DNA from 2 places in the Lysinibacillus sp. RU7 genome. Region 1 is predicted to be linked to the other one. Evidence: riboswitches for the same ligand, from Rfam matches in the RefSeq annotation. Region 1 holds a riboswitch; the other holds the start of a gene.

Region 1 (6,430 bases):
TTCCTACGTCCTTACATTTAACAGAGCAAGAAAAAGCAAAGATTCGGTACCGTGTGCGTTCATCTCCTCCTCCTACCTTTCAAGTAAAACCTATAATGGTATCTATTTTAGCCGTTATGCTGATCGTCATTTTATTATTACCGACTTTACAATCCGTGGAACAGAGTGCTTCTAATAGTGAATCATCTATTACTGATGAACAAGTAATAGAAAATAATTCGAATGAACTAACAATGAATCATTCACCACTTTCTCTGACGGATGAACAAAAACGACAATATCATGCACAATATGTGAAAATTGTAGAACAAGCGATGGAAAAGAAAGTGGGAATATCTATTGCTGTATCCCCAATAGATGAGTTTAAAGAAGAATATTGGGTTGAACCGAAAGAATTTGAACAGCGGATTCAATCGATGGTCGATGGACACTTAGCAACAGAACGTGAAAAAATCCGCGCTATATCTACAACGCCTGAACAAGCAGTCATGAATGGAGATGGAAGTGTAACAAAACCAACATATATATACTTTTCTGATATTTTAGAGGAGATTGAAGTAACAGGTCACTTCCAAACACAATATAGTGCCTATCATGACCGCCAATTGTTTATAGCAGCAGACGCTATTTCAACACAATTAGCAAGTTCTTCTGGTACATGGGAGCAAACATCCTATCAAGCTTCTTTAATAGATGGTGGTCGAACGTATCGTATTCGGATTGAAGGAATTTTCGATTTAAATAATATAACATATGAAAAAGCCTTTACAATCGAATTTAGATGTGATGCATTTGGCAAAATGTATTAAAGTACTCGTATGTAGCACGCCTCCTCGAAATGAGTGGGCGTGTTATTTTGATAAAGAAAAAAATCAACAAAACTTTTACATTTTATACCTTTTAAATTCAACTTTTCGATTTATAATAGAGATGTAACCTAATTCGAAAGGAGCAGTTTTAATGAAGACTAAAGTAGTGTTTTTCGAAGTTCCTGGTGGTACAGACAAGTGGTTAAATGGATATCGGAAAGATACGATGCCTATGGTGGATGCGCTGAAAAAGCGCGGACAAGAAGCAGAAGTCATTTTCTTTACGATTGAAAAACGCGATGAAATTTTTGACTATGTGAAAGAAAATGCCATCGCCTATGTTTCGCGCATTAACCCTGGCAATTTAAAGCATGAAGCGGAATATTTTGATATGTTGCGCGAGTTATGTGCGCTCGGTGTAATTGGTATGCCGCATCCTGATGCGATGATTGGCTATGGCGCAAAAGATGCATTAGTAAAACTGCGTCATACATCCCTTGTGCCTGAAGATACATACGCTTACTACACGATGGAAGAATTCAAGTCGACATTCCCAAAAAGTTTACTTGGTGGCGAGCGTGTATTAAAGCAAAATCGTGGCTCAACAGGCGAAGGCATTTGGCGTGTACAACTTGTAGATGCGTTAACTGAAGATGCAACAGAAGTACCACTTGATGCCAACATTAAGTGTACAGAAGCAAAAGACAATCATGTTGAATATCACACACTCGGTGCCTTTATGGATTTCTGTGAGCAATATATTATTGGCGCAAACGGAATGCTTGTCGATATGCCGTTCTTACCACGCATTAAAGAAGGGGAAATTCGTTTATTAATGCTACGTGACACACCTGTCAATGTCGTTCATAAAAAACCTGCTGAAGATGCAGATGCCTTTAGTGCAACGTTATTCTCAGGTGCACAATATCGCTACGATGCTCCTGAAGATTGGGCTACATTAGTACATGAATTTTTAGCACAATTACCTGACATTACGTCTTTACTTGGTGGATATGACTTACCACTTATTTGGACAGCCGATTTCATTTTAGATACAGATGAACACGGGCATGACACGTATATTTTAGGTGAAATGAACTGCTCCTGTGTCGGCTTCACTTCTCAACTCGAACTTGCTGAAAGTGTGGCAGAAGAAATTATCGCTTGCATCGGGACAGAAGTGGAAACAGCTGTTTAACCGGTACTCCTATACAGTTAGTCCCTTCGGTGATGAAGGGACTTTTTTATTTACGCGGATTTGAAGTGTTTTTACGCGACTTTAAAGGCGTTTTACGCGACTTCCCAATTTTAATTTATAGCTTTCTCCGAATATAATGCTATAATATAGGACAATGATAAATAAAGTCCTTCGGGGTCGGGTGTAATTCCCAATCGGCGGTGATAGATTTTTCTTAAGCCCGCGAGCGTAACAGCAGGATTTGGTGCGAATCCAAAGCCGACAGTAATAGTCTGGATGGAAGAAGGAAGCGATTTTCTCAAAAAACACATGTTTTTTGAGGTTTCTTTCGTATACTCAAAAATGACCCCCAAGTGAATTTCACTTGGGCTTTTTTATCGAAAAAAATATTTCCTTCGGGGTCGGGTGTAATTCCCAATCGGCGGTGATAGATCTTTTTCTTAAGCCCGCGAGCGTAACAGCAGGATTTGGTGCGAATCCAAAGCCGACAGTAATAGTCTGGATGAGAGAAGGAGCGAAAAATCAGTCTTTTTAAAGGCTTATTTCGTGATGCCTTTTTCATCAACCCCTACTTTCGTTAGGGGTTTTTATTTTTGATGGAGGTGAGTCACATGCAATGGAGAAAAGCTTTACATTCCCCTTTTGCACCAATATCTGTGCGTAAAAGAGGTGATGACAGCTAATGTTTACAGGAATTATTGAAGATTTAGGAAAAGTAACAGCCCTCAAATCAGGAAAAGATTATATGGAGCTGACGATTTCCTCTAAAAAAATAGTCGAGGATATACATCTAGGCGATAGTATCGCCGTCAATGGTGTGTGCTTAACGGTGACAACCTTTACGAATGATACGTTTACAGTCGATGTGATGCCCGAGACGGTGAAAGCATCGAGCATTCAATCTTTAACACGAGGGAGCCTAGTGAATTTAGAACGCGCGATGGCTGCGAACGGACGCTTTGGTGGACATTTCGTTTCCGGTCACGTAGACGGAATCGGCACCATTTTAAAAAAGCGCCCCGTTGCGAATGCCGTCTATATTGATATCGCCATTTCACCTGAGCTAGCGAATGTGTCCTTACCAAAAGGATCGATTGCGATTGATGGCACGAGCTTAACGATTTTTGAATTAACGAATAAAACAGTAACCGTTTCTTTAATTCCACATACGTACAAAGAAACATTACTTGGCATAAAAAAAGAAGGCGACATCGTCAATATTGAAACGGATTTACTTGGTAAATACGTACTGAATCATTTCAAACAGCAAGAGAAGTCTGGCATTTCACGAGACTTTTTATTACAACATGGGTTTTAGGGGGGATTTTGAGTGTTTCATACAATTGACGAAGCATTAGAAGATTTAAAGGCTGGAAAGGTCATTATTGTGGTCGATGATGAAGATCGCGAAAACGAAGGAGATTTCGTCGTGTTAGCAGAGCATGCCACACCCGAGAATATTAACTTTATGGCGGTGCATGGACGTGGGCTCATTTGTACACCGCTCTCCCCTGCCCTAGCTGAGCGATTAGCCCTCCATCCGATGGTGAGCTACAACACGGATAATCATCAAACAGCGTTCACCGTCAGTATTGATTATAAAACAACGGATACAGGCATTAGTGCATTTGAACGCTCTGACACGATTTTGCGCCTACTAGACCCTGCTACTGTCGCAACCGATTTCCGTCGTCCGGGGCATGTGTTCCCGTTAGTCGCAAAGGAAAAAGGCGTACTCGTGCGCAATGGACATACCGAGGCAGCCGTCGATTTAGCGCTTCTTTGCGGCTCGCAGCCAGCTGGTGTCATTTGTGAAATTATGAATGAAAACGGCGATATGGCGCGTGTACCAGAGCTAATCGAGATTGCGAAAAAGCATGACTTAAAACTAATTACGATTGCAGATTTAGTGCGCTATCGTTATGAAAAAGAGCAGCTCATTACACGTGAAGCAAGCATCCACTTACCGAGCGATTTCGGTACGTTCCGCATGAATGGGTATTCGAATTTACTCGATGATAAAGAACATTTAGCCCTTTACACAGGCGACCTAGCAACGGAAGTAGCACCCCTCGTCCGCATTCATTCAGCTTGTGTAACAGGTGATATTTTCCATTCCAAACGTTGCGATTGCGGACCGCAGCTTCATCAGGCACTAGACATGATTCAACAGGAAGGTGCTGGTGTCGTTCTTTATATGGCGCAAGAAGGACGCGGGATTGGGCTATTAAATAAATTAAAAGCATATGAATTGCAAGAACAAGGCTACGACACAGTAGAAGCGAATGAACAATTAGGCTTTGCGGCTGAAATGCGCGATTATGGGCTTTGTGCACAAATGTTACGCGACCTTGGCATTACGAAGGTGCGCCTACTGACAAATAATCCAGCAAAAATTGCCGGCTTAGCACAATACGGTATCGAAGTGGTAGAACGTGTACCTTTAACGATTGATGCCGTACCAGAAAATGAATTTTACCTTGAAATCAAAAAACAAAAAATGAATCATATTTTTGCATAGGAGATAGGACAAATGGGACAAATTTTTGAAGCACAATTAATCGGAACAGAATTAAAGATCGGCATTGTCGTTGGCCGATTCAATGAATTTATTACAGGAAAATTATTAGACGGTGCGATGGACGGGTTAAAACGTCACGGTGTCGCAGAAGAAAACATTGATATCGCATGGGTACCCGGTGCATTTGAAGTGCCGCTGATCGCTAAGAAAATGGCCGAAGCAAACAAATACGATGCGATTATCGGCCTTGGAACAGTGATCCGCGGCTCTACAACACATTACGACTACGTATGTAATGAAGCCGCAAAAGGCATCGCAAGTGTGGGACTATCCACAGGTGTACCGATCATCTTTGGGATTGTAACAACAGAAACAATTGAACAAGCGATTGAGCGCGCTGGCACAAAAGTCGGCAATAAAGGCTACGACTCAGCCGTATCTGCCATTGAAATGGCAAATTTAAGTAAGCTAATTTTAGGCTAAGGACATCTCCCCCTATCCGTGACTGGATAGGGGGATTTCAATTTATAGACAAACTTTGATGGTTAATAGACATTCTGAGCTCGTTTATAGACAAACTGCTGTCGTTTATAGACAACCCCTGGTAGTTAATAGACATTTCACTCTCGTTTATAGACAAACCATATTTAACAATTAATTCATCAGCTCACCTAAAAAAAGCAATGAAATATACCCCCCAATAACAATAAAACCTATAACCAACCATATAATGAGCAGTAAACATATGCTAAAAAATATTCTTTCAAACCATTTTGTATAAATAAAGCTCATCCACTATCCCACCCTTTGCGAATTTATTATAAAACGAGCAATCATACAGAAATGTTTCGTCTACACGCTTAAGGAATTTCCACTTCCGGCTCTATATGTATGCCGTATCTTTTTCCATTATGCCCTCCCCTTAATTTCATACATAAAAATCCCCTCTGCTATGCTTGAACAGAGGGGATCATTACTATACCGTTGCGACCTTATCTTTTGACTGCGGGCTTAATTGTGCGGCAATTACGCTATTAATTGCATTAATATAGGCAAGTGCAGAAGCTTTTAAAATATCTGTATCTGCTGCCTTCGCGATATACTTTTCGCCTTCATGCTCGACAGTAATTTTCACTTTTCCGATCGCTTCTTTTCCGCGCGAAACAGAGTTAATATTGTATTCCACTAGTTTCACTTCAATGTCCGTAATCGTAGCAATCGCTGAATATAATGCATCCACCGGACCTGAACCAACAGCACTTGCTTTATACACGTCATTGCCTTTTCGCACTTTCACACTTGCAGAAGGGAACGTTGCGTTAGAAATGATTTGTAAATCTTCGATATCATAAAATTGATCCGCGTAACTTTCTTTATACGGATTGTTTGTATGTGTTTTTTCGTAATAGCTTTCTACAATTACATATAAATCGTGATTGTATACTTCCTTTTTCGAGTCGGCTAATTTTAGGAAGTCTTCAAAAATGCCTTCAAATTCTTCCTCCGTAAAGTTATTGAAGCCTAAATTCTCTAATGAATTTTTCACCGCATGACGACCAGAGCGTGCTGTTAATACAAGCTCCATATCCTCTAACCCGACATCTTCTGGACGCACGATTTCATATGCATCACGCGATTTTAGTAAACCATCTTGGTGAATACCAGAAGAGTGTGCAAATGCGTTGTCGCCCGTAATCGCTTTATTCACTTGCACATCAAGTCCCATAAAGCTAGACACTAAGCGAGACGTGTTCATAATTTCCTTCGTATTAATGTTCGTAAATACATCGTACACATCGCCGCGTGTCTGAATAGCCATCACGACTTCCTCTAACGCTGCGTTTCCTGCACGTTCTCCGATTCCGTTAATCGTACATTCCACTTTATCTGCGCCATTTTTGA
Region 2 (6,430 bases), on a different contig from region 1:
AAAAGTTATTACAAAAGTGGTTTATTAGTAAAGGGAGCCAAAGTGCACGACCGATGCCAGCTGAAATTTATCATATGCTGGATCATGTGCTTGATTTAGAGGATAAGATTGAGGAAGATCTCGACATTGCTGGCTCTTACTATAGCATTACGATTTCCCCTTTATATAGTGGTGAGTCTATTCGGGGGGCGGTGGCGGTGATACGAGATAAAACCGACCAGCATCGCTTAGAAAAGTTGCGTTCAGACTTTATCGCCAATGTATCGCATGAATTGCGTACACCAATTGCGATGTTGCAAGGATACTCTGAGGCTATTTTAGATGGTGTTGTACAGTCAGAAGAAGAGCGCAACGAAATGATTCGTATTATTTACGATGAATCGCAGCGGATGGGTCGTCTTGTGACCGATTTACTTGACCTTGCTCGTATGGAATCGGGACATTTGCGCTTATATAAAGAGCAAGTACCCATCGCAGTAGTACTCGAACGCATGACGCAAAAGTTTATGCAAGTCGCCAAAGAAAACCACATTCATTTGCAGTTTGCTTCAGAGCTACCAGAGGATGTGCTCATTTCATTAGATGAAGATCGCATTGAGCAAGTATTAACGAATTTAATTGATAATGCAATTCGTCATACACCAGCAGAAGGAACGGTAACCGTAGCACTCACAAATGAATTATCGTACGCGAAAATTTCGGTAAGTGATACAGGAATAGGTATACCACAAGACGATCTTCCTTATGTATTTGAACGTTTCTATAAAGCAGATAAGGCGCGTACTCGTTCAAAAGGTGGTACAGGTCTTGGGCTTGCCATTACCCGAAATATTGTAGAAGCACATGGAGGAAATATAAAAGTAGAGAGTGTCGAAAAGCAAGGGACAGTATTTACGTTTTATTTACCGATGTAATATAGTAAAAGGGGGTGTCCAGAAAGTAAGAGCTTTCAGAACACCTCCTTTTTACTGGCAAGAGATTAGGTGTTTGGATGACGAGCCGTTTGAAACTTTCATGATGTACATACGACTAATTCTATAAGAACGGGGGTGGAGTGGATGAAGGAATCCATTTTCCATCGATTGTATGATAACTATCACCAAGATGTCTTTCAGTTTTTAATCTACTTAGTCAAAAATAGGACAGTAGCAGAAGATTTATCGCATGAAGTATATGTGCGTGTACTAAAAGCATATGAGCGTTTTGAAGGCAAAAGTTCTGAAAAGACATGGCTATTTTCGATTGCTAAAAATGTTGCGATTGATTATTTTAGGAATGCTAATGTACGGGATCGCCATACATTTGATGCATTTGATTGGGAACAAGAACAGCTGATTTCTCCGGTCAAATCGCCAGAGCAATTTGTTGAATTAGATGATGAGATGAATCGTTTACTTGAGGTGTTAGAACTATGCACGGGTGATCAAAAAATGGTGATTGTGATGCGGTATTTTCAAGAGCTTTCCATCGCTGAAACAGCCGGTATTTTAGGGTGGACAGAAGGGAAAGTAAAAACAACACAACATCGGGCCATTAAAGCACTGCGCGAGAAAATGATTCAACAAGAAAAGGAGGCGAATTCGATATGAAGGATGAAAAATGGGGCGAGCAAGAAATCGAAAAGTTATTATCGCAAGCACCAAAAATTCAAGATAATCGTTCGAAAGAAGACGTCTTCGCAAAATTAAAAGAAGCAGGAGCTTTTGAAGAAGAAGTACCCGTACAAAAAGTCATAAAGAAAAAACGAAGCTTGTTTGGTATATATGGATTAACAGCTGCTTTATTGTTATTTGCATTTGGTGGTGTGTACTATATATCTGGTAATAAGTCGCAAGACATAGCCTCTACTTCAATGGAAAATGCAGATATGGCAACAAAAGAAGCTGAAGGAGAAATGACGAGCGGAAGCCCGATGATGATACGGAACTTTGTGCTTGAAGATATGCGTACAGCTGTTTATCCCGAACAGTTAGAAAGTAGTAAAGCTTTTTATATCGGTTTAGCGGGTGATGATGCAGAGAGTGTACCTGTGACAATCATTATTCCAAATGACAAACTAATAGAGGATTTCGGCACGGATTCCCCGTCACAAGTGGCGATGTATCAGAAGTATGCAGCGCTAATTGACGAACAAGCGGCGGGCTTTCATGATTATCATCCGGTGAAAGGAATCGTGGAAGAGCAAGGGTTAACAGTTGTGCATACATTACCACAAAACCATGGCTATGATACCGCTTCTGGTACGATGTCTATGTATATCGGGATGCTTGTCGATACATTTGGGGAAAGTTATGACACGGTGGAAATCGTAAGTGAGGAAGGCTCAGCAATGACGTTTAGTGAAGTAGGAGAGTCGAGTAAGCCATTACTATTAACGGAGAAGAAGCGCTATAGTTATTTTATTGATGAACAATCAGGTGGCATTTATTTATCACCAAATTTCCGTCAAACATTCGATACGGTAACAGAAGCATTGCAGTTTATGAAAACGGAAAATAATGATATTTATCAATCGGCTATTTTATCAGGTGTGGATTATACCGTAACGGAAGAGGATATTGTGACGGTTACATTCACACAACCGTTAGATTTAGAAGCATTTGATCCGCAACAGGCGATGTATATGATAGAGGCTATGTTATTAACGGCATCTAGCTTCGATAAGCAAGTGCGTTTTGAGAATGTTATGCAGACAGAGTGGCAAGAATTTAATTTTACGCAAGTGTTACCAATGCCAGTAGGTGCAAATCGGTTATCAATAGAATTCCTACAAAGATAGTCGGAGAAAAACGAAGGAAAGTACTTTACAAATTTAGAATATAACCTATAATGATAGGTGTAAGACAATTTCATATTTGATTCATCTTCGGGGCAGGGTGTAATTCCCGACCGGCGGTAATAGAAGCCGCGATTTCTGACCATTTTGGAGGATATTGCAACAGTGCTTCTTCAGCCCGCGAGCCACTTTTTAGTGTGCAGGATTTGGTGAAATTCCAAAGCCGACAGTATAGTCTGGATGGGAGAAGGTGAAGGTACGGTCGTTATTTGAAAAAATATCGTCTATTTTTGTATACCGAAAAAGCTATGGGAACTAGCTTTATTTGTGATACAAAAAAATGATATGATAACACCTGTTTCAGTGTGCCTTATTCTCCCTTACGTTTATGTTACGTAAGGGTTTTTTCATGGAGACGACCGAAATACCTTTCTTCTTGCGAGATGGAATCAGCAAAGGAGAAGATTTCTATGACAAAACAAAACAAAAAGTTACGCTCGTTCGTAACCATTGCCATGTTAAGTAGCATTTCTTTCGTATTAATGTTATTTAACTTTCCTCTACCATGGTTCCCAGCCTTTTTACAAATTGACTTCAGTGATGTACCGGCATTAATCGCGGTCATTACGATGGGGCCTGTTGCCGGTATTTTAGTAGAGTTAGTGAAAAATATTTTAGACTGGATTTTCTCAGGTGCACCAACAGGCGTGCCAGTGGGACATATGGCAAACTTTGCGACGGGTGTGTTATTCATTTTACCTGTTTACTATATTTATAAAAAATTCACGACATCAAAAGGTTTAATGGTAGGCTTAATCGCCGGTACCATTTCCATGTCGTTAGGGATGGCGTTGCTCAATTATGTAGCGTTCTTACCGATGTATGCATACTTCTTAAACTTCCATTTAGAATCATATGAAACGATTGTGAAAGGGATTTTACCGTTTAATTTAGTTAAAGGTGTGTTATTAATCGTCATTATTACGGTATTATTCCGTACGATGAAGACGTGGATCTCTAAACAACGCTTACAATATTTATCATAAAATAGACGCAGTCACGTTCGTGGCTGCGTTTTTGCGTTTTAACTCGGGATAAATTCCTTCCGTGCTATGTAGTTCTATTGTATCGTTGGTATGGAACGATGAATGATAGAAGGAGTAATGAATATGTGGATTGATATTACGATGCCGTTACATAAAAATATGCCCATTTGGCCAGGGGATACAGCGTTTTCATATAAGCAGGATGCGACGTTAACAGAGGACGGGGCGAATGTCGGGCAAATTACGATGAGCTTACACGCGGGGACACATGTAGATGCACCGTACCATTACGATGATTTTGGGAAGGCGATTGATGCGTTGTCGCTAGAGTTGTTTATAGGCGCTGTGAAAATAGTGGATGTTGTAGGAGTGAAGTGCATTCAGTTAGAACATGTGGAAAGTCTCGAGTTACATAACGTGGAGCGTCTATTTTTTAAAACGAAAGTCGTACAGGATTTATACCATTTTGATGAAGGTTTTACAACGATTGCTCCAGAGGTGATTCGCTTTCTTGCCAATCGAGGAGTGCGTGTTGTTGGGACCGATGCGCCGTCAGTTGATGCATTAGATGATGTGAGCTTAGTTGCACATCATACGTGTAAACAAGTGGGTATTTATATTATTGAAAATTTATTTTTAAAAGATGTTGATGCGGGTATGTATGAGTTTATCGGTTTACCCCTTGCGATTCAAGGGGGAGATGCATCGCCTATACGTGCTGTTGTACGGAAAATGAAATAATGAAGAAGCCTACAGCTTAAGTGGATTACTTGAGCTGTATTTTTTGTGGGAAATTAAGGTGTCTTAAAAAGTATTTATGCTATTTTGTCGCAAGTTGTAATTTCATCTGAACTTGCGATAAAATTAATCGAAACTCTGTATGTTAAGTTTTATAACATAATATTGATAAAATACATAACATAATGTAAAGTGAAGTTAGAAAATGGAGGGGATGATGATGAGTCGAGAGTTTCGAAGGGCGATGCCGTTACTCCCTATAAGCATGGTCATGCAATTAACGGAACTAACCGCAAGGCAAATCCGTTATTATGAAGAACATGAGTTAATAGCCCCGGCAAGGTCTGAAGGGAATCGACGTATGTTTTCGTTGGATGATATCGATGCATTATTAGAAATTCGAGAACTGCTTGACCAGGGAATTAATATGGCGGGGGTCAAAAAAGTATTTGACCTGCGAAATGTAAAAGATGTCAGGAAAAATGACGTGAATTTGATTTCTGATGCAGAGCTTCGTGCTATTTTACGAGAAGAAATGTTGCAGGCACAACGGATGCAAAAATCTTCGCTACGTCAAGGTGACCTATCGCGTTTCTTCCATCTTAAAAACGAATAATAAAATAGGAGAGTGAATGAGTATGTTTAATACAGTTGCGAATTCAACGAGCAAGTATACAAAAGAGAAGATTAAAGAAATTGTGAAGGACAAAAATGTAAAGTTTATTCGTCTACAGTTTACGGATATTTTAGGCACGATTAAAAATGTTGAAATCCCAGTCAGTCAATTAGATAAAGCGTTAGACAATAAAATGATGTTTGATGGTTCTTCCATCGAAGGTTTTGTGCGTATTGAAGAATCAGATATGTACCTTCGTCCGGATTTAGATACATTCATGATTTTCCCGTGGACAGCGGAAAAAGGGAAAGTAGCTCGATTCATTTGTGATATTGCTCGTCCGGATGGCACGCCTTTTGAAGGAGATCCGCGTTCGAACTTAAAGCGTATGTTAAAACAAATGGAAGAGTTAGGTTTTACAGGCTTTAACTTAGGGCCAGAGCCAGAATTCTTCTTATTCAAGTTAGATGAAAAAGGGAACCCGACACTCAATTTAAATGATGATGGCGGATATTTCGACTTAGCGCCAACAGACCTTGGGGAAAATTGCCGTCGTGATATCGTATTAGAACTGGAAGAAATGGGCTTTGAAGTGGAGGCTTCTCACCATGAAGTAGCGCCTGGTCAGCACGAAATTGACTTCAAATATGCCAATGCGATAGAGGCATGTGATAATATTCAAACGTTCAAGCTGGTCGTAAAAACAGTAGCCCGTAAACATGGTTTACATGCAACATTTATGCCAAAACCGCTATTTGGGGTCAATGGTTCAGGGATGCACTTTAACTTATCATTGTTCCAAGGGGAGAAAAATGCGTTTTGGGATGAAGGGGCGGAGTTACAATTATCGAAGACGGCGCGTCATTTCTTAGCAGGTGTACTAAAGCACGTACAAGGTTTTACAGCGGTAACGAACCCGGTTGTGAACTCCTATAAACGTCTAGTACCAGGGTATGAAGCGCCTTGTTATGTAGCGTGGTCCCCGAAAAACCGTTCGCCACTCGTACGTATTCCCGCATCTCGTGGGTTATCGACACGTATTGAGCTACGTTCGGTAGACCCATCGGCAAACCCATATTTAGCAATGGCCGTCATTTTAGCGGCTGGCTTAGATGGCATAAAAAATGAATTAGAGCCACCAGCACCCGTAGATCGCAATATTTACGTGATGAATGCAGAAGAGCGTAAGCAGTATGGCATTGATAATTTACCCGCTTCACTTGATGCAGCATTAAAAGAACTGGAGAAAAATGA

What was found. Region 1 has a riboswitch for FMN ahead of ribE (riboflavin synthase). Riboswitches for the same ligand answer to the same signal wherever they lie in the genome.
Region 2: it holds a riboswitch for FMN, as region 1 does, so the genes downstream of both, AC3II9_RS00660 (ECF transporter S component) here and ribE (riboflavin synthase) in region 1, are expected to answer to the same signal.

Annotation. Positions count from the first base shown of each region.
Region 1 is NZ_JBYQFK010000006.1:162,571-169,000, reverse strand. It holds gene AC3II9_RS06645 (hypothetical protein) at 1-809, shown strand, start outside; gene AC3II9_RS06640 (Cj0069 family protein) at 961-2,007, shown strand; FMN riboswitch at 2,171-2,299, shown strand; FMN riboswitch at 2,395-2,525, shown strand; gene ribE (riboflavin synthase) at 2,690-3,325, shown strand; gene AC3II9_RS06630 (bifunctional 3,4-dihydroxy-2-butanone-4-phosphate synthase/GTP cyclohydrolase II) at 3,338-4,528, shown strand; gene ribH (6,7-dimethyl-8-ribityllumazine synthase) at 4,541-5,011, shown strand; gene AC3II9_RS06620 (2-isopropylmalate synthase) at 5,505-6,430, opposite strand, start outside.
Region 2 is NZ_JBYQFK010000001.1:137,044-143,473, forward strand. It holds gene AC3II9_RS00645 (ATP-binding protein) at 1-914, shown strand, start outside; gene AC3II9_RS00650 (RNA polymerase sigma factor SigX) at 1,038-1,589, shown strand; gene AC3II9_RS00655 (hypothetical protein) at 1,586-2,779, shown strand; FMN riboswitch at 2,859-3,032, shown strand; gene AC3II9_RS00660 (ECF transporter S component) at 3,247-3,822, shown strand; gene AC3II9_RS00665 (cyclase family protein) at 3,946-4,563, shown strand; gene AC3II9_RS00670 (MerR family transcriptional regulator) at 4,781-5,176, shown strand; gene glnA (type I glutamate--ammonia ligase) at 5,199-6,430, shown strand, end outside.